4 regions of the Zoogloea sp. JDB1 genome follow, and region 1 is predicted to be linked to each of the others. Evidence: predicted binding sites of a transcription regulator. Region 1 holds the regulator's gene; each other region holds the start of a gene.
The links. The regulator sigma-54, encoded in region 1, starts transcription at its own class of promoters, with help from an activator protein. The targets are predictions, from matches to a motif close to TGGCACGCTTNCTGCTNA.
Positions count from the first base shown of each region.

Region 1 (4,895 bases):
CGCTGAACATCTGAGCCAGTTCGGACAGCAGTTGGAGGTGGTGCTCGTTGGCCTGCTCGGGTACCAGCAGCACGAACAGCATCGATACGGGACGCCCGTCGGGGGCGTCGAAGGGAACCGGGTCGGCGAGGCGGATGAACGCACCCAGCGCCTCCTTGAGGCCCTTGATACGGCCGTGAGGAATGGCGATGCCCTGGCCGAGGCCGGTCGAGCCGAGCTTCTCGCGGGCAAACAGGCTGTCGAAGACGGTGCTGCGGCCGATGCCGTGGTTGTTCTCGAACAGCAGGCCGGCTTGCTCGAAAGCGCGCTTCTTGCTGCTCGCCTCGAGTCCGACGACTACATTGGTCGGCGGCAGAAGTTTGGCGATGAGGTTCATGCGAGGACTCTCCCGTGTGCGGAACGGGCCGACACAGGTTGCCGGTGAAAGGCGATTCAGGAAGATCCGGAGGCGGAGGCCGCCGGGGCCGTTGTGTCAATTGGGGCGCATTATAGCCACAACGGTCCCGGGGAAAAGGGTATTACTCGACGCCGGGAATCAGGACTCGGCGAGGTGCTGCTTCAGGGAGTCGTGACCGTGGTCGCTGGTCTTGTCCTTGTACTTCAGGACCTGACGATCAAGCTTGTCGATCAGCCCGTCGATGGCTGCGTACATGTCGGCATCTTCGTTCTCGACGTAGATGTCCTTGCCGCGCACGTGCACGGTGACTTCGGCCTTCTGACGCAGCTTTTCCACCGAGAGGATCACGCCGACGCTGGTGACGTTGTCGAAGTGACGGATCACGCGGTCCAGCTTGCTCGTGACGTACTCGCGGATGGCCGGCGTAACTTCGACGTGATGCCCCGTGATGTTGAGGTTCATGGTTGCTACCTTTCTGTCAGATGGTTTTGCGCAGACTGACCGGCGGAATATCGAGGGACTCGCGGTATTTTGCAATTGTCCGACGAGCCACGACGATACCCTGCTGGCCCAACAACTCGGCAATCTTGGCGTCGGACAAGGGTTTCTTCTTGTCTTCCGCTCCCACGAGCTGGCGAATCAGCGCCCGAATCGCCGTCGAGGAAGCAGCCCCACCGCTGTCGGTGGCAACGTGACTGCCGAAAAAATACTTGAACTCGAAAATGCCCCGCGGTGTGGCCATGTACTTTTGGGTGGTCACCCGCGAAACGGTGGATTCGTGTAGATCCAGTTGTTCGGCAATTTCCCGCAGGGTCAGCGGTCGCATTGCCACATCGCCATAATCGAAGAACTGGCGCTGGCGGTCAACGATCGCTTGCGAAACCCGCTGGATGGTGTCGAAACGCTGTTGCACGTTCTTGATCAGCCAGCGCGCCTCCTGCAGGTGGCTGGACAGGGAACCGCTGGCGCCACGGTTGTCGCGCAGGATCTGGGCATACAGCTGGTTGATGCGCAAACGCGGCATCGCATCTGGGTTGAGGCTGACGACCCAGTTGCTGCGCTGTTTGCGGACCACCACGTCGGGCACCACGTAGCGGGTGTCGGCCTGGGAGAACTGGGCACCGGGGCGCGGGTTGAGGCCGAGGATCAGGGCGTGGGCTTCGCGCAGGGTGTCGTCGCTGCAGCGCAGTGCGCGCTTGATCTTCAGGAAGTCGCGGGCGGCGAGCAGTTCGAGATGCTCGCTGACGATTGCGATGGCCAGTTCACGGGCCTCGCTGGGGGGCAGGGTGTGCAACTGCAGGGCCAGACACTGGCCCACGTCCTGGGCGCCGATGCCGGCCGGGTCCAGGCTCTGGATCTGGCGCAGGGCGATCTTGAGATCGTCCAGTTCGATTTCCAGTTCGGGGGGCAGCAGCGGCAGCAGATCGGCCAGATCCTGGCTGAGGTAGCCGTCGTCGTCGAGGGCCTCGATGAGGAAGCGCACCAGCGCCCGGTCCCGGTCGGACAGCGGCGTCAGCGCAACCTGGGCGTCCAGGTGGTCGCGCAGGGACGGCACGGCGGCCTGGAACTCCTGGAAGTCGGTCTCGTCATCGTCGTCGCGTTGCCCACCACTGCCCGCTGCAGCCCATTCACCGGCTTCGCCGCTGCTGTCGAAATCATGGTCCGGTTCGCGCTCGCGTTCCGACTCCCGGGATTGCTCCTGCTCGCGTTCGTGCGCGGCTTCGCTGCCTGCCGGCGCCACGGGGCCGGGGGCCTCGACGCGGCTCGAGCCAAGGTCGCCCTCGGGCTCTTCCCGCTCGAGCATGGGGTTTTCCAGGAGGATCTTCTCGATCTCCTGGTTGAGTTCGAGGGTCAACAACTGCAGCAGCTTGATGGACTGCTGCAGCTGAGGTGTCAGCGCGAGATGCTGGGAGAGTTTTAGCTGGAGGCTGGGCTTCATGAGTCGTATCGGGCCTCAGAGCCTGAAGTGCTCGCCGAGGTATACCTGGCGGACCTGTTCGTTGTGAACGATCTCGTCCGGGCGGCCACTGGCCAGCACCTCGCCGGCGTTGATGATGAAGGCACGGTCGCAGATGCCGAGGGTTTCACGGACGTTGTGGTCGGTGATCAACACACCGATCCCCTTGTCCTTCAGGAAGCGGATGATCTTCTGGATGTCGATGACGGCGATCGGGTCGACGCCGGCGAAGGGTTCGTCGAGCAGGATCAGGCGCGGGTCGGTGGCCAGGGCACGGGCGATCTCGCAGCGTCGGCGTTCGCCGCCGGACAGGGAGATGGCGGTGCTGTCGCGCAGGTGCTCGATGCCCAGCTCGTTCAGCAGCTCGTCAAGGCGGCTGGCGATCTGCGCCTTGGAGAGGCTCTGCAACTCGAGCACGGCCTGAATGTTCTCGGCCACCGTCAGCTTGCGGAAGACACTCATCTCCTGCGGCAGGTAGGACAGGCCCAGGCGTGCGCGCTGGTGGATCGGGCGATGGGTCAGCACCTCGTCGTCGAGGGTGATCTCGCCGCCGTCGGCGGCCACGAGACCGACGATCATGTAGAAGCAGGTGGTCTTGCCGGCGCCGTTGGGGCCGAGCAGACCGACGACCTCGCCGCTGCCGACGTTGAAGGAAACGTCGTGAACGACCGTGCGGGCCTTGTACTTCTTGCGTAGGTTGCTGACTTTAAGCAGGCTCATCGCCGGGGTGTTCTTTCAGGACTCTACGAATGATTTCGGTGGAAAAGCCGCGACCTTGAAGGAATCTCGCCTGCCGTGCCCATTCTCGCGCGTCTGCGGGTGGTGTGGTGAATTTTCGGCGGTGGATGTCGCGGGCACGTTCGAGTTCGCTTTCGCCGGTGTTTTCGTCGATCGCGTCGCCGATCAGTTCGGAGGATACGCCACGGCGGCTCAGTTCCAGTTTCAGGCGGGCGGCGCCGAAGCGGCTGGCCTTGGCGCGCACGTAGGCGTCGGCGAAACGGGCATCGGACAACAGGCCGAGGTCCACGAGGCGGTCGAGCTCGGCATCGACCTCCTCGGGGCTGCCGAGCGCGCCGAGCTTGCGCGCCAGCTCCGCGCGGGAGTGTTCCCGCTGGGCCAGGCAGCGCAGGGCGCGTTCATGCAGGCTTGCGACCATCGGCGTAGCGTTCTCGTCCGCGTCGTCAGGCCGCTGCAGCTGCCGCCGGCGGCAGCGCCGCCATCTCGGGCAGGCCGACGGCCACGCGGATCTTGTTCTCGATCTCGCGGGCGATGTGCGGGTTGGTCTTCAGGAACTCGCGGGCATTGTCCTTGCCTTGGCCGATCTTCTCGCCGTTGTAGGCGTACCAGGCGCCGGACTTGTCGATGAACTTGTGCTGGACGCCCAGATCGATGATCTCTCCTTCGCGGGAGGTGCCTTCGCCGTACAGGATGTCGAACAGGGTCTCGCGGAACGGCGGGGCGACTTTGTTCTTGACGACCTTGACCTTGGTTTCGGAGCCGATCACCTCGTCGTTCTTCTTGATGGTGCCGATGCGGCGGATGTCCATGCGCACCGAGGCATAGAACTTGAGCGCGTTGCCGCCGGTGGTGGTTTCCGGGCTGCCGAACATCACGCCGATCTTCATGCGGATCTGGTTGATGAAGATCACCAGGGTGTTGGTGCGCTTGATGTTGGCGGTGAGCTTGCGCAGGGCCTGGGACATCAGGCGGGCCTGCAGGCCGGGCAGCTGGTCGCCCATCTCGCCTTCGATTTCGGCCTTCGGGGTGAGGGCGGCGACGGAGTCGATGACGACCACGTCCACGCCGCCGGACCGCACCAGCATGTCGGCGATCTCGAGGGCTTGTTCGCCGGTGTCCGGCTGGGAGATCAGCAGGTCGCCGATGTTCACGCCGAGCTTCTGGGCGTAGGTGACGTCCAGCGCGTGTTCGGCGTCGATGAAGGCGGCGGTGCCGCCGAGCTTCTGCATCTCGGCTACGACCTGGAGGGTCAGCGTGGTCTTGCCGGAGGATTCGGGACCATAGATTTCGACAACCCGGCCACGGGGCAGGCCGCCGATGCCGAGGGCGATGTCGAGGCCCAGGGAGCCGGTGGACACGGTCTGGATGTCGCTTTCGACCTCGCCGTCACCGAGGCGCATGATCGAGCCTTTGCCGAATTGCTTTTCGATCTGCGAAAGAGCAGCGGCGAGAGCCTTGGCCTTGTTGTCATCCATTTGTCTTGATCCTTGTGATAAGGGTTTTGGAGATTATGGCACAGAGTTTGCGTAGGAGTGGACGCAGGTGCCGCAGCAAATTTTCGCCACGAGGTATGTGGCGATGCTGGTATTTTATACAGTCATTGGCGGGCGTCCAGCGAAATTGCTGAGCATTATTGCAATCAGCATGCCAGGCGACTTTTCTTGATGCCGCGCGCGCCGGCGTCAGAGATCTTCAGCGGTAGCGGCGGAGCAGTTCTTCGAGGGCAAAGACGACGGCCTGGCGGCGCACAGCCTCCCGGTCGCCGTCGAAGTGGCAGGTGGCGGTCTGGGCCGCCTCGCCGCT
Region 1 covers NZ_CM161496.1:1,298,150-1,303,044, forward strand. Annotated here, with positions in the region: gene ptsN (PTS IIA-like nitrogen regulatory protein PtsN) at 1-376, opposite strand, end outside; gene hpf (ribosome hibernation-promoting factor, HPF/YfiA family) at 536-859, opposite strand; gene AC1PPK_RS05700 (RNA polymerase factor sigma-54) at 876-2,336, opposite strand; gene lptB (LPS export ABC transporter ATP-binding protein) at 2,352-3,074, opposite strand; gene recX (recombination regulator RecX) at 3,061-3,510, opposite strand; gene recA (recombinase RecA) at 3,536-4,567, opposite strand; gene pncC (nicotinamide-nucleotide amidase) at 4,785-4,895, opposite strand, start outside.

Region 2 (4,895 bases), 1.9 Mb from region 1:
TCGAGCACCGGCTTGCCCAGGATCGGAACCATGGGCTTGGGAAGATTCTTCGTAAGCGGACGAACCCGCGTCCCCTGCCCCGCGGCAAGGATCATACCTTTAGCCAAAACACCACTCCTGTCTTAAGCGGGCCCAGGAAGATTGCCGTTGGGCGGCAACACCACTCCCGCGAGTTTTTACAAGGTTTCTTTCGGCATGAATTTTAACACTTCGAAGAACATTGGAATGACGCCATCGGCATTGTTCGCCACAAAAGATTATGCGTTGGTCAAATCCGCTTGAGCCACACCAGCACCTGCTGATGGATGAGGTCGTACGCGGCCTGGTGGGCCGCTTCGCCGCGGCGATAAGGGTCGGGGATTTCCAGCTTGCTCCAGTGGCCGAGCAGGAAGGCTTTGCCGCGGGCAGTGGGATCGAGACCGAGGACGTAATCGAGGTGATGCTTTTCCATCACAAGGATGAGGTCGGCCCAGCGGGTGTGCTCGCGCTCGATCTGGCGCGCACGATGGGCCTGCATGGACACCTGACGGGCCTCCATGAGGGCGAGTGCGGTGTCGTCGGCTGCGTGATTGACAAGGGCACCTATGCCCGCCGAACGCACGTCCGCCGGGCGAGCGGCACGCTGGAGCTCGTGGCGCAAAAGGTATTCGGCCACGGGGCTACGACAGATGTTTCCGGTACAGACAGTCAGGATATTGTGGAACACGGAAGAAAGTCTCGCAGGGACGGATGATCAGCCGCGCATTCTACGCGCCCACATTGCCATCCGGGACATTCCTGACGGCGAGCTTTCATTGGGTGTGCGTAAACGCAAAAAAAGAGGAGCCCTTGGGCTCCTCTTTTTACTGTGGCGGAGTGGACGGGACTCGAACCCGCGACCCCCGGCGTGACAGGCCGGTATTCTAACCAACTGAACTACCACTCCGCGCTGACCTTACCGTTTCAGCCTGTCTGGACTGAAACTGCCTGCACATTGCTGCAGGACTTGTGTCCTGGCGTCCCCACGGGGATTCGAACCCCGGTTATCGCCGTGAAAGGGCGGTGTCCTAGGCCTCTAGACGATGGGGACCCGGTGCTGCTTAACCTGTGGTGGAGGTAAACGGGATCGAACCGATGACCTCTTGCATGCCATGCAAGCGCTCTCCCAGCTGAGCTATACCCCCACGATACTGCTGGTGCCACTGGCGTCCCCACGGGGATTCGAACCCCGGTTATCGCCGTGAAAGGGCGGTGTCCTAGGCCTCTAGACGATGGGGACCTACAAACTATTGGCGGAGTGGACGGGACTCGAACCCGCGACCCCCGGCGTGACAGGCCGGTATTCTAACCAACTGAACTACCACTCCACACTACAACCTTCTGCTCCAGCCTGTCTGGGCTGGAACTGCCTGCTTGCTGCTGCAGGGCTTGTATTCTGTGGTGGAGGTAAACGGGATCGAACCGATGACCTCTTGCATGCCATGCAAGCGCTCTCCCAGCTGAGCTATACCCCCACGATACTGCTGGTGCCACTGGCGTCCCCACGGGGATTCGAACCCCGGTTATCGCCGTGAAAGGGCGGTGTCCTAGGCCTCTAGACGATGGGGACCTACAAACTGTTGGCGGAGTGGACGGGACTCGAACCCGCGACCCCCGGCGTGACAGGCCGGTATTCTAACCAACTGAACTACCACTCCACACTGCAACCTTCTGCTCCAGCCTGTCTGGGCTGAAACTGCCTGCTTGCTGCTGCAGGACTTGAATCCTTGGCGTCCCCACGGGGATTCGAACCCCGGTTATCGCCGTGAAAGGGCGGTGTCCTAGGCCTCTAGACGATGGGGACCCGATATTGCCGTCTTCTTGGTGGAGGTAAGCGGGATCGAACCGCTGACCTCTTGCATGCCATGCAAGCGCTCTCCCAGCTGAGCTATACCCCCGTCGAAGAAGTGCGCATTCTAGTTACTTATTTACTGTTTGTAAACCCCTTTTTGCATCAAGGGCACCTCTGAACCACACTTTGCCCCACCTGGACGCAAAAAACCCCGCCTGAGGCGGGGTTTTGGGACCTTTCCGGGGAAAGGAAGCCGATCAGGCAGCCTTGCGACGGCGCAGAGCAGCCATGCCAGCCAAGCCAAGGCCAACCAGGGCCATGGAGGCAGGCTCAGGAACGGTTACACGGACACCACCGTTGACGATCGAGAAAGTGCCGTCGATCTTGCCATCGGTCAGGCTGCCGGGAGCCGCATCCAGCGCAGCGAAAATACCGCTGAAGCCGGTGCCGCCGACATCGGTTTCAGTGACGTCGATGGTCCAGTTGCCACCGCCCAGGGAGTGAACCACGGACACGCTACCGGTACCGATGGTCGCGCCAAGCGGCCCAAACATGTTGCCGAGCAGCAGGTTGAGGGCGCTGGCACTGCCGGTGAAGCTGCCACCGCTCACGGCCGAGCCGTCGGACGTGAAGGTGTTGTTGGTGAAGTCATACACGAAGTGCGTGCCGGTCAGGCCGCTGGTGGTAATGGCGCCCGTACCGAGAGAAATCCAGCTCGGGGTGGAGGAGACCAGCGGAACCGCGCCACCGTAATTGACAGTGACAGTACCTTGGCGCTCGGCGCTGACGAGACCGGTGCTCGGCACGTAGAGATCGACCAGACCGGTGAGGCCGGTCAGTTGAATCTGGTAGGTGTTGGGGTTGGCATCGGCGAAACCGCTGATGTTGAAGTTGCCGTTGAGATTGGCGGTGGAGGTGAAAACGCCGGCGTTGGCGACGTTGGCTACACCAAAGGTGAGTGCTGCGCCGATGGCGACTGCGAGTTGCTTCTTGATCATGCTTAAGCCCTTTCCGCTGGATTCACAGGGTTGATTTCGAGGACTGCTCACCATCCCATACGACTTTGGGGCTGATGAAACTTATCACGAAAGAAACAAATGCAAGTGGTGTGCCATTTCCATTAACTCCGCGGAATCACTAAAGAAACTCATGCTGGGTTTCTCGCCCAAGTGGCATGTGTAAAAAATCCTGACACAAAGCCTTCAGCACAAACCCGTTTTTCCTGACGTCATAAGACTTTACCGGGGTTCATCAACCCTGCCGGATCCAGCGATGTTTTGATGCTGCGCATCAATTCCAGCTCAATCCCTGACTTGTAAGCCGGCAGGATAGTTCGCTTCAGCTGGCCGATCCCGTGCTCAGCAGAGATCGATCCATCCAGGGCGGTCACCAGGTCATGGACAATACGACCCACTGCAGCCGTGCCGCCGATGAAGGCATCATTCTCTTCGCGCAAGGGGCGCGACAGGTTGTAGTGGAGATTGCCGTCGCCCAGGTGGCCAAAGGCGACGATGCGGACGCCCGGATGGGCGGACCGGAGGGCCTCCCCTGCCCGTTCGAGGAACTCGGGAATGGCGCTGATCGGCACGGAGATATCGTGCTTGATACTGAAGCCTTCCCGCTTCTGCGCTTCCGAGATGTTCTCCCGCAGGGACCAGAGTGCGGCAACTTGGCTCTCGGAGCTGGCAACCACGCCATCATGAACCGCGGAATCGGCAATCGCCGTCGCAACCTCTGCCTCGAGGAGTTCGGCCAGGCCGGCATCCAGGAGGGTGTCGGTCAGTTCGACCAACACGTACCACGGGTAGGCCACCTGCAGGGGATCACGGGTACCGGGGATGTGCTGCAGCACGAGTTCGAGGGAGGTCCGACTGACCAGTTCGAAGGCGGTGACCCGGTCGCCGGCCATGCCGCGCAGACGCGACAGCAGCGCGACCGCTGCGGCGGGACTGGCAACTGCCAGCCAGGCGGTGACGCTGCTGCGCGGACGGGCAAAAAGCTTGAGGGTAGCTGCGGTGACGATACCGAGGGTGCCTTCGGCGCCGATGAAGAGGTGCTTGAGGTCATAGCCGGTGTTGTCCTTGCGCAGGCTGCGCAGGCCGTTCCAGACCTGGCCGTCGGGCAGGACGACCTCCAGCCCGAGCACCAGTTCGCGGGTGTTGCCATAGCGCAGCACCTGCACGCCGCCAGCATTGGTGGAGATGACGCCGCCCACTTCGCAGGTGCCTTCGCTGGCAAGGGACAGGGGAAAGAAACGGTCGGCCTCCAGCGCCGCGGCCTGGACGATGGCCAGCGGCGTGCCAGCCTCCACGGTAATCGCGTTGTTGGCCGGGTCGACCCGGCGGATGCGCCGCAGTCTGGACAGGTTGACCACGACCGCCAGCCCGTCGGCCAGCGGTGTGGCGCCGCCACACAGGCCGGTGTTGCCGCCCTGGGGCACGATGGGCACACCACGGTCCACGCAGGTTCGTACGACCGCGGACACTTCTGCAGTATCTGCGGGGAAGACGACGGCCTGCGCTGCGCCGGTGTAGCGGCCGCGCCAGTCTGTGAGGAAAGGCGCCATGTCATGGTGGACAGACAGGCAGTGGGATGGGCCGACGATTTCGCGCAGGGAGTCTATCAGTGCAGACATGGGGTGGAACTCGCTAGGCAGAAGGAGAAAACATGGCCCCGCCGGTTTGCCGGAAAACAGGCTGTATCAGCGTTGCTCCAGGGCGCGCCGGATGGCCGGCAGGGCGACTTCGACGGCAGCCTCGCCTTCGGCGATGGCTTCGGCGCCTCTGTGATAGTCCATCAGCCCGAGTTGGGCAAGGCGCGGGGAGATCAGCACGTCGGCGGGTTCGCCGGCCATGCGGCTGCGGGCAATGCGGACGGACATGATGGAGATGCTGTCCTGCATCACGCTGAGCATGGAGGGGAGTTCTTCGCCATCGATCGCCGGTGCTTGACCGTCATCGTTATCGCCGTTGCCGTTGCCGTTGCGCCCAAAGCGCGCGAGGAGCTTGCGGGACCAGTGGGGCACACCGTTGCCGTTGCCATTGCCGCTACTCCCTCCCTTCCCTGCCGGCGGCCGGTTGCGCCA
Region 2 covers NZ_CM161496.1:5,099,471-5,104,365, forward strand. Annotated here, with positions in the region: gene AC1PPK_RS23150 (nucleotidyltransferase family protein) at 1-95, opposite strand, end outside; gene AC1PPK_RS23155 (low molecular weight protein-tyrosine-phosphatase) at 269-706, opposite strand; tRNA gene AC1PPK_RS23160 (tRNA-Asp) at 849-925, opposite strand; tRNA gene AC1PPK_RS23165 (tRNA-Glu) at 994-1,069, opposite strand; tRNA gene AC1PPK_RS23170 (tRNA-Ala) at 1,088-1,163, opposite strand; tRNA gene AC1PPK_RS23175 (tRNA-Glu) at 1,183-1,258, opposite strand; tRNA gene AC1PPK_RS23180 (tRNA-Asp) at 1,270-1,346, opposite strand; tRNA gene AC1PPK_RS23185 (tRNA-Ala) at 1,418-1,493, opposite strand; tRNA gene AC1PPK_RS23190 (tRNA-Glu) at 1,513-1,588, opposite strand; tRNA gene AC1PPK_RS23195 (tRNA-Asp) at 1,600-1,676, opposite strand; tRNA gene AC1PPK_RS23200 (tRNA-Glu) at 1,747-1,822, opposite strand; tRNA gene AC1PPK_RS23205 (tRNA-Ala) at 1,841-1,916, opposite strand; gene AC1PPK_RS23210 (PEP-CTERM sorting domain-containing protein) at 2,068-2,808, opposite strand; gene AC1PPK_RS23215 (FAD-binding oxidoreductase) at 3,039-4,445, opposite strand; gene AC1PPK_RS23220 (patatin-like phospholipase family protein) at 4,512-4,895, opposite strand, start outside.
Region 2: AC1PPK_RS23210 (PEP-CTERM sorting domain-containing protein) is a predicted target of sigma-54. The motif match lies at 2,907-2,924, and genes of this name have one in related genera.

Region 3 (4,895 bases), 2.0 Mb from region 1:
GGTCTTGAAACCTGCTTCCCGGTACGCGGAGATCAGCGATCGCTCAGGAAAGAAGGCGCTTCGGTTCGTTGCAGGCTTGCGGGTCAGAATCACCGGTACAGCCATTCGTGTCCACGCCCAAGGTGATATGAAATCGCTGAAGCTCACCAGATTGGATTGGTGCATCAAGCGCGGCGTGGTTTCTCTTGGATAGCCATTGAGCTGCCAACGATCCGGCCTCCCTGTCTCGCCGATTACGAGCACGTGAATACGCCGCTCCTTTGCCGGACTGGCGAGGCTTGCACCAAAACGAAACCGTTCGATCCGGGCCTGATAACTTTGACGCGTACTTCGTTCGCGCCAATATGAATAGAAACGTAATGGCACTCCCAAAGGATATAGATTTGCCAGCCTTGTGAGTGACGGGCTAAGACCTGCTTCGCTTAGACTCTCGTTTGGATCTTCTCGCTCATTACCATGAATGGAAGCATCCATGGGATCAAAAACGATGGCAGCAACAGGCATAGCCAGCAAGCTGATGCTAATGAATACCGCCCAAGAACGGATACGCAACGGCCATTTCCAATCCTGCTCACGCGCCCGATTAATTACCACGAACAGAAGGGTTGCGACAGCCAGAAAACTGGCCCCAAAGAGAAACAACTTCGGCCCCAGATAGCCAAGCACCTCCTCCGGATTGGTCTCCGACAGGATTCCCAGCACATGGACATCACTCGGTTTACCGTAGTTCAGGATATAGAAGCACTCAAAGGGTGCCAGCAACACCCATGGAGCCAACATCACGCCCCCCAACCACAGACGACGCGGCAGGGTCAGCAACAGCACACAACTCGCCAACGCAATCAGCAGGGTGTCGATACGCCAATCAGACTGCATGGCGTCAACACCTCCTGCGGTGCACAACGTCAGGATGGTGGGACTCAAACTGAGCGTACAAATGGCAAAAAAGAAAGCCCGTTTGTTCAGCATGCGATCAGCTGGCAGGCCTTCCAGCCAAGGGGAAAGGCCATCGATCGATCCATTCCGCTTCATGCTCATCCTGCGGCTCGACCAGCTCGGCGGCGCGATGCGCACCCGCCGACTCCAGGGCGTCACGCAGCCGCTGCCAGGAAAAATGCGGACCAGGATCAGTCTTACGCCCCGGCGCAATATGTTGGTGCCCGGTAACCCCCTGAATAGGGAACCGTTGGCATAAATCGGCGATCACATCGGCCAACGCCGAGTACTGCACGACCTCAAAAGGAATTTCGTCGCCCCCTTCAAGCTCTATCCCGATCGAGAAATCGTTACAACGCGACATTCCCCGCCAACTGGACACGCCCGCATGCCATGCCCTGAGTTCGGGGGGGACGAACACAATCACCTCTCCCGTGCGACGAATGAAGTAGTGGGCGGACACCCTCAAATCCTTGATCGTCTCAAAAAAAGGGTGTTCGGCCTGATCAAGAGTGTTTGTAAAGAGTTGCTCGACACATCGACCGCCATGCCGTCCAGGGGGCAAGCTGATTGCGTGGATGACGATCAGCCTGACAAGCATTTTAGGACGGAGATCGTGATTAGGAGACAACACCACTTGCACAGAATAGGATAGCCAGAAAGAGCGTACACACGGAGAGCTATGGGTGAGACCTAGCCGAAACCGATGCACACTGCAGAAAAAAGCCCGAGAGAATTTTCTCTCGGGCCTGCATGGAGAAATAATCAGCCACTAACTAATCAAATAATTAACTAGCAGCTGCTGCCGTCTTGTTGTTCTTCAACAGAGCTTGCTTCACCGCTTCATTAGTCACGTCAGTAGTTACGGTCCACACGATAGTATTGGCATCAGTCGTGTTATCCGGCGTCAAGGTCACGGTCTGTCCATCAACACCTGTACCAATGCCGCTTTGGAAGGTAACAGTGATTTTGCCACCGGCAGCGACTGTTGCGGACTTGATTTCCTTGGTCGAAGTAAAAGTCTTGATGGGATCTACGCCATCCTTGCAATTCGAAGCAACACCGCCTTGCTCTTGGATACAAAGGGCAACTGCTGCCTTCAACCCATCAATCGAAGTCATCATATTTGACGCCTTCGCCTTCGCCGTGTAGTCCTGATACTGCGGAATCGCCACAGCAGCCAGAATGCCAATAATCGCCACGACGATCATCAGTTCGATCAGCGTAAAACCGCTTTGCTTTTTCATGATGTGATCTCCACTCGTTGAAATTTGGTTGGTGCGGGCTGTTGCCTCGTACGTGCTGATATAGGCAACCAGCGTGCCAAATTTTACCAATTTCAATTTTTTCATTTTGAAACAAGCCATTGCTAGTTTCCAAGCGGCCTGACCGGCTCCTGCCTCCCCAGGGAACCCATCTTTCATGTGACGCTTTTCGTCACCCCCTGCCAGAATTCGTCAGTCCTGGACGTGGCGAAGTACCAAAAGGGCAACGGGTTCAGCTCCAAGGGAACCCGTTCAGGTTCGAGTTGAACCGTTTCAAGTCCAACCTGAACCCACTCCCTTACAGGTAGGCCAGCGGCGTCCGGCCACCCCATCTCCCCTTGGCCACCCCAATGGCGTATTCATGCCCACGCCAAAATGGCATGGACACCTGCCATAGCACGAGCGAGGGAAACATCCCTGTGGCGAATTCCTCTGCCCCCAGACGGTCGAATCGGCGATGAGCGATTGAATTCTCCCCACAGACCTGAAAAGGAGAGACTCGATGGACGCCCCCAACGAGAAGTACCTTCCGGCACGCATCCTGTGGCTGCACCGCTGGAGCCCGCGGCTGCTGTCCTTCCGGATCAGCCGGGAGGCGGGTTTCCGCTTCGTGCCGGGGCAGTTCGCGCGCCTCGGCTTGCACCAGGCCAACGGGGTGCCGGTTTGGCGGGCGTACTCCATGGCGTCGGCAACCTGGGACGACCACCTGGAGTTCTACTCGATCATCGTGCCGGACGGCGCCTTTACGTCCCGCCTGGAGCAGTTGCAGGTCGGCGACGAGTTGATGATGGAGCGCCAGCCCTTCGGCTTCTTCACCACCAACCGTTTTGCCGATGGACGTGACCTGTGGATGCTCGGCACCGGTACGGGTCTGGCGCCTTACCTGGCGATCCTGCAGGATGAGAGCACCTGGACGCGCTTCGAACGCCTCATCCTGGTGCATTGCGCGCGCAATGCCGACGACCTCGCCTACCAAACGGAAATAGCCGCCCTGCAGGACCATCCCCTGTGGGCCGAGCATGGCCACAAGCTGATCTACCAGCCGGTCGCCACCCGCGACGACACCGTTGCCGGTGCGCTCCACGCGCGCATTCCGGCGCTGCTGCAGAGCGGCGAGCTGGAAGCGCACCTGGACATTCCGCTGACCCTGGCCGACTCCCGCATCATGATCTGCGGCAGCCCGAACATGGTCCACGACACTCACAAGGCCTTGCTCGGGCGGGGCTTTCGTCTCAGTAGACTGGCGGCGCCGGCACAGATTGCGGTGGAGAACGCCTGGTAAACAGCCGCCTCAAAAGCAGGCCGCACCAAGACGGTGAAAAGCCTCTTCCCCCAATCAGTCGGGAATCAAAAATCGAAAGATTTGCGCATTAATTTGGTGCGCACATTTCAAATTCGCACGATCATGGTGCCACGCCACACCATACCCTGATAGCAAGCCCTTAATTCATCAGGTTTTTTCACCAAAATTGAGCTGGCACAGCACCTGCTTGGTGCCTCGCTTCATTTTCGGAGCCCAAAATGGAGCAAATCAGTAACACCAGCAACGTTGTCTTCGTGCTGCTAGGCGCCATCATGGTGCTTGCCATGCACGCCGGCTTCGCCTTCCTGGAAGTCGGTACGGTACGCAAGAAGAACCAGGTCAATGCCCTGGTCAAGATCCTCACCGACTTCGGCGTGTCGGCCATCGCCTACTTCTTCATCGGCTATACCGTGGCCTACGGCGTCAACTTCTTCTCCAGCGCCGAAGTGCTGGCCCAGAAGAGCGGCTACGAGATGGTCAAGTTCTTCTTCCTGCTGACCTTCGCCGCCGCCATCCCGGCCATCATCTCCGGCGGCATTGCCGAGCGCGCCAAGTTCCATCCCCAGAGCGTGGCCACTTTCCTGCTGGTCGGCTTCGTCTATCCCTTCTTCGAGGGCATCGCGTGGAATGACAACTTCGGCATTCAGCCCTGGCTGGAAGCGGCTTTCGGGGCCAAGTTCCATGACTTCGCCGGCTCGGTGGTGGTGCACGCGGTCGGCGGCTGGATTGCGCTGCCCGCCGTGCTGCTGCTCGGCGCCCGCCGCGGCCGCTACACCAAGGACGGCAACGTGGCCGCCCACCCGCCTTCCAACATCCCCTTCCTGGCCCTTGGCGCGTGGATCCTCACCGTCGGCTGGTTCGGCTTCAACGTGATGTCCGCCCAGACCCTCGACAAGGTCAGCGGCCTGGTGGCCCTCAACTCCCTGATGGCGATGGTCGGCGGCACGCTGGCAGCAATGGTCCTCGGCAAGAACGACCCGGGCTTCATCCACAACGGCCCGCTGGCCGGCCTGGTGGCCGTGTGTGCCGGCTCCGACCTGATGCATCCGATCGGGGCGCTGGTCACCGGCCTGATCGCTGGCGTGCTGTTCGTTCAGCTGTTCACCATCACCCAGAACCGCTGGAAGATCGACGACGTGCTCGGCGTGTGGCCGCTGCACGGCCTGTGCGGCGCCTGGGGCGGCATCGCGGCGGGCATCTTCGGGGCCAAGGCGCTGGGCGGCATCGGCGGCATCAGCATCGTGTCGCAGCTGATCGGCACCGCCGGCGGCATCGTCGTCGCCGCAGCGGGCGGCACCATCGTCTATGGCGCGCTGAAGTCCATCGTCGGCATCCGCCTGGATGCAGAAGAAGAATTCGACGGCGCCGACCTGACTATCCACAAGATCACC
Region 3 covers NZ_CM161496.1:4,951,623-4,956,517, forward strand. Annotated here, with positions in the region: gene AC1PPK_RS22455 (phosphoethanolamine transferase) at 1-1,032, opposite strand, end outside; gene ampD (1,6-anhydro-N-acetylmuramyl-L-alanine amidase AmpD) at 974-1,579, opposite strand; gene AC1PPK_RS22465 (pilin) at 1,725-2,183, opposite strand; gene AC1PPK_RS22470 (ferredoxin--NADP reductase) at 2,704-3,483, shown strand; gene AC1PPK_RS22475 (ammonium transporter) at 3,723-4,895, shown strand, end outside.
Region 3: AC1PPK_RS22465 (pilin) is a predicted target of sigma-54. The motif match lies at 2,245-2,262, and genes of this name have one in related genera.

Region 4 (4,895 bases), 1.8 Mb from region 1:
CGTGGCCGGAACACATGCCGGCCTTGGCGAAGTCCTCCCACATGGCGGGCAGGTCTTCCTTCTTCACGCCGAGCAGGTCGATGCGCTGGCCGCCGGTCACCTTGACGGTCGGCACCTTGTACTTCTCGGCGGCGTCGGCAATGGCGCGCAGCTCGTCGGGGGTGGTCAGGCCGCCCCACATGCGCGGCACCACCGAGTAGGTGCCGTCCTTCTGGATGTTGGCGTGGGCCCGCTCGTTGATGAAGCGGCTCTGCGGATCGTCGATGGCCTCGTGGGGCCAGGTGGACAGGCTGTAGTAGTTGAGGGCCGGGCGGCAGGTGGCGCAGCCGTTGGGCGTCTTCCAGGCCAGGAACTTCTGCGTGTCGGCCACCGACAGCAGCTTGTTGTCCCGGATGGCCTTGCGAACTTCGCCGTGGGAATGGTCGGTACAGCCGCACACCGCCTTGTTGTTGGAGTCGGCCGGCTGGTAGGCGCCGCCGATTGTCGAGGCGAGGATCTGCTCGACCAGGCCGGTACAGGAGCCGCAGGAGCTGGAGGCCTTGGTGTGTTTGCGTACGTCTTCCAGCGTGAAGAGGCCTTGCTCCTTGATGGCCTTGACGATGGTGCCCTTGCAGACGCCGTTGCAGCCGCACACCTCGGCGTTGTCGGGCATGCTGGCGGCCAGGCTGTTGCCTTTGTGGCCGACGTCGCCCAGGTGGGAATTGCCGAACACCAGGTTGTCGCGGATGTCGTGGATGTCCTGCTCGTCCTTCAGCAGCTGGAAGTACCAGGCGCCGTCCTTGGTGTCGCCATACAGCACGGCTCCGACCAGCTTGTCGTCCTTGAGCACCAGGCGCTTGTAGACCCCCATGCCGGGGTCGTGGAGGACGATGTCCTCGGTGCCTTCGGCGCCCGAGAAGTCGCCGGCGGAGAACACGTCGATGCCGGTGACCTTCAGCTTGGTGCTGGTCACCGAGCCCTGGTAGCGGCCGATGCCGTACATGGCGAGGTGATTGGCGGCAACCTTGGCCTGCTCGAACAGCGGTGCCACCAGACCGTAGGCGGTGCCCCGGTGGTTGGCGCATTCGCCGACGGCGTAGATGCGCGGGTCGTAGGTCTGCAGCGTGTCGTTGACGACAATGCCGCGGTTGCAGTGGATACCGGCCTTCTCGGCGAGCTCGACGTTGGGGCGGATGCCGGCGGCAATGCAGACGAGGTCGGCGGGGAGGCTGTCGCCGTCCTTGAACTTGATCGCGCAGACGCGGCCGGATTCGCCCTGTACCAGCTCGGCGGTCTGGGCGTTGAGCTTGAACTTCATGCCCTTGGCTTCGAGGGCGGCCTGCAGCATCTTGCCGGCGGTGCGGTCGAGCTGGCGCTCCATGATCCAGTCTGAGAGATGTACCACGGTCACGTCCATGCCACGCAGGGCCAGGCCGTTGGCGGCCTCCAGGCCCAGCAGGCCGGCGCCGACGACCACCGCGTGCTGGTACTTGGCCGCCGCGTCGATCATCTCGTCGGTGTCCTTGATGTCCCGGTAGGAGATCACGCCGGGCAGCTCCTTGCCCGGAATCGGCGGCATGAAGGGGGTGGAGCCGGTGGCGAGCAGCAGGCGGTCGTAATCGACTGTGATCGGCTGGCCGTCCTTGTCGGTGGCGACGATGGAGCGGTTGCGGCGGTCGATCTCGGTGACGCGAGCCCCGAGGTGCAGCGTGATGTCGTTATCCGCGTACCACTGGAGGTCGTTGAGGATGATGTCCTGGATGGTCATCTCGCCGGCGAGCACCGGGGAGAGCAGGATGCGGTTGTAGTTGGGGTGCGGTTCGGCACCGAAGACCGTAATGTCGTACATGTCCGGGGCGATCTTCCGCAGCTCTTCCAGCGTGCGGACGCCTGCCATCCCATTGCCGACCATGACCAGTTTCTGTTTGCGCATGATTCCTCCGACATTGATTCTCCCCGGACCGGACGCACAGGACCGATGCGGGCGGGTAAGCCTTGAGCAGGAGAGAGATCGTCGTTGATCGCGGCGGGGCCGTCGTTGGCCGGACCGCGTCGCCAGCCTCGGAGGGCGGCGCGCAAGCACCTGGATTCAGGTAGTGCGCAGTGCGGCAACGTCTTTATTGCCTCATGCGCACATTTGTCGGATGGCTATTAGCAATGGCCGTGCCACTGCGCCCAGATCAGGTAAATACTGGGGAGAAACGGGGGCGGGGTGTGCGGGAGGGGCGCGATGCGCACTTGGCTGGTGCGCATCGCCCTGCGCTGGGGCGCAGGATCAGGCGATCGACTTGCGGTGCAGCAGCAGATGCACGGCGAGGCTGAGCAGGATGGTGGTGAAGGCCAGGAAGGACCAGTTGGCGATGGACAGGCCGAGGAAGGTCCAGTCCACGACCGAACAGTCGCCGGCGCCGCGGAAGATCATCGGCAGCGCGGAGGACAGCGGGAAGCTCTCCAGCATGTATTCCAGACCGGGGCCGCATTCGGAGACCGTCGGCGGATACCACTGGATCCACGATTGGCGCGCCGCTACGCCGGCACCGGCGAGGGCGGCCACGGCGAGCAGGGCCGACCAAACGTAGCGCCCTTTGGTGGCCGGGTTGTGCAGACCGGCACCCAGGCCGATCAGGCCGCAGGCCAGCAGCGCGTAACGCTGCATGATGCACATCGGGCAGGGTTCGATGCCCTTCACGTGCTGGAGGTAGAGGCCGAAGGCGAGCAGGCTGCTGCAGACGACAAAGAGGGCGAGGGCGAGGGGGCGGGTTTGGTGGGTGGGCATGGATAGCAAACGGAAAACCGGGGCCAGGGGCAGATGAAGAGTGCCCGCCGTGCCCCGGAGTTCCGCAAAGGTGGTGTGTTTTACTTGCTCTTGATCATCGTACCGACGCCATGGTCGGTGAGAATCTCCAGCAGCAGACAGTGTTCGACGCGGCCGTCGATGATGTGCACACTCTTCACGCCGTTGCGGGCGGCGTCGAGGGCAGAGCCGATCTTCGGCAGCATGCCGCCGGACAGGGTGCCGTCGGCCACCAGTTCGTCGATCTGACGCGGGGTCAGGCCGGTCAGCAGCTTGCCGTCCTTGTCAAGTACCCCCGGGGTGTTGGTCAGCAGCACCAGCTTCTCGGCCTTCAGCACTTCGGACAGCTTGCCGGCTACCACGTCAGCGTTGATGTTGTAGCTCTCGCCGTCAGGGCCTACACCGATCGGCGCGATGACAGGGATGAAGTCGCCCTTGTCGAGGAAGGAGATCAGGCTCGGATCGATCTGGGTGATGTCGCCGACCTGGCCGATGTCGATCAGATCGCCCGGCGCGTCCTTGTTTTCCATCATCAGCTTCTTGGCGCGGATGAAGTTGGAGTCCTTGCCGGTCACGCCCACGGCCTTGCCGCCAGCCTGGTTGATCAGATTGACGATCTCCTTGTTCACCTGGCCGCCCAGCACCATCTCCACGACTTCCATGGTCTCGGCGTCGGTGACGCGCATGCCCTGCACGAACTCGCCCTTCTTGCCGACGCGGGACAGCATGTTCTCGATCTGCGGACCGCCGCCGTGCACCACCACCGGGTTGAAGCCGACCAGCTTGAGGAGCACCACGTCGTGGGCGAAACAGGCCTTCAGGTGCGGGTCGGTCATCGCGTTGCCGCCGTACTTGATGACCAGCGTCTTGTCCTGGAAGCGGCGGATGTAGGGCAGGGCTTCGGCGATGATGGCGGCTTTCTGGGCCGGGGTCAGGTCGGAGGTGTCGATGGGAGCGGTCATGATGTGTTGCAGCGCAGGGTTGTTTTGGTGTGCTCGCGATTGTAATGAGCCGGCACTCAAACAAAAAGCACGAAGATTGAAACAAAAAGCGGGAAGATCGCTCTTCCCGCCTTGGTGTTCGCTGGATGCCGCCGCCGATGCATGCTATTCAATGACGAGGCGTTTGCTTTGGGCCGGAGCCTTCTTCGGCAGTGTCAGCTCAAGGACGCCATCGCTGAACTTGGCCGAAGCTTTGGCCTCATCAACATCGGCGCCGAGTTGGAAGCTGCGCGACACCTCGCCGAAGTAGCGCTCGGTGCGCAGTACCCGTTCGCCTTCCTTCACTTCCTTCTCCTGCTTGCGTTCGGCGCTGATCGACACGACAGGACCGTCGATGTGTACGTGAATGTCCTCTTTCTTGATGCCCGGCAGTTCAGCATGCACCTGGTAGGCATCGTTGGCCTCCTTCACGTCCACGCGCATTTGCGGCGCCTCGACGGGGGCTCCAGCATATTCGACCGGGCGCACGAAAAAGCCGCGGAACAGATCGTCAAGAGGGTCACGGCGAGTGATGTTGCTCATGTGTCGTCTCCTTGCTCTGGTTGGCTTACCCGAGGGCTGACGGCCCTCCCTGATTGTTATATAGGGAGGGGCTTGGCCCGGTTCAAGGCGTGGCGATGGTGATCCGCGCTAGACTTGAGATGGATCAAACGGAGCAAAACGATGGAGCAGAACAAGAACGTACCGACCACCAATGTGTGCCCGGCCTGCGGGGCGGCCTTCACCTGCGGGATGAATGCCGGCCTGCTGGAATGCTGGTGTGCGGATTTTCCGCCGCTGCTGGATGTGCCAGCGATCCCGGCTGGTGATGTCGGCGCCTGCTATTGCCCGGACTGTCTCAAGCGCCGGATAGCGGAGGCTGCAGGGCGCCGTTGAGACGGCATTCCAACAGGCGGATGGCGTCCCGGTTGGTCCAGGAGAAGACCTTGTCTGCGGCGGGTTGCCATGGGAGCCACACGGCTGAGGTATGCTCGTCGGCAGCCAGTTGTACGGGAATGCGCTCTGGCACGCACAGGCTGAAGACGTGTTCGGTGTTGTGGGTCACGCCTGGCGCATAGCGGCCGCGCCAGCGCGGCAGGATCACGAAGTGGTTGGACAGACGCCAGTCCACCAGCGCGTCG
Region 4 covers NZ_CM161496.1:5,138,167-5,143,061, reverse strand. Annotated here, with positions in the region: gene nirB (nitrite reductase large subunit NirB) at 1-1,912, opposite strand, end outside; gene AC1PPK_RS23400 (disulfide bond formation protein B) at 2,255-2,755, opposite strand; gene argB (acetylglutamate kinase) at 2,836-3,735, opposite strand; gene AC1PPK_RS23390 (Hsp20/alpha crystallin family protein) at 3,880-4,296, opposite strand; gene AC1PPK_RS23385 (cysteine-rich CWC family protein) at 4,438-4,650, shown strand; gene nudB (dihydroneopterin triphosphate diphosphatase) at 4,613-4,895, opposite strand, start outside.
Region 4: nirB (nitrite reductase large subunit NirB) is a predicted target of sigma-54. The motif match lies at 2,131-2,148, and genes of this name have one in related genera.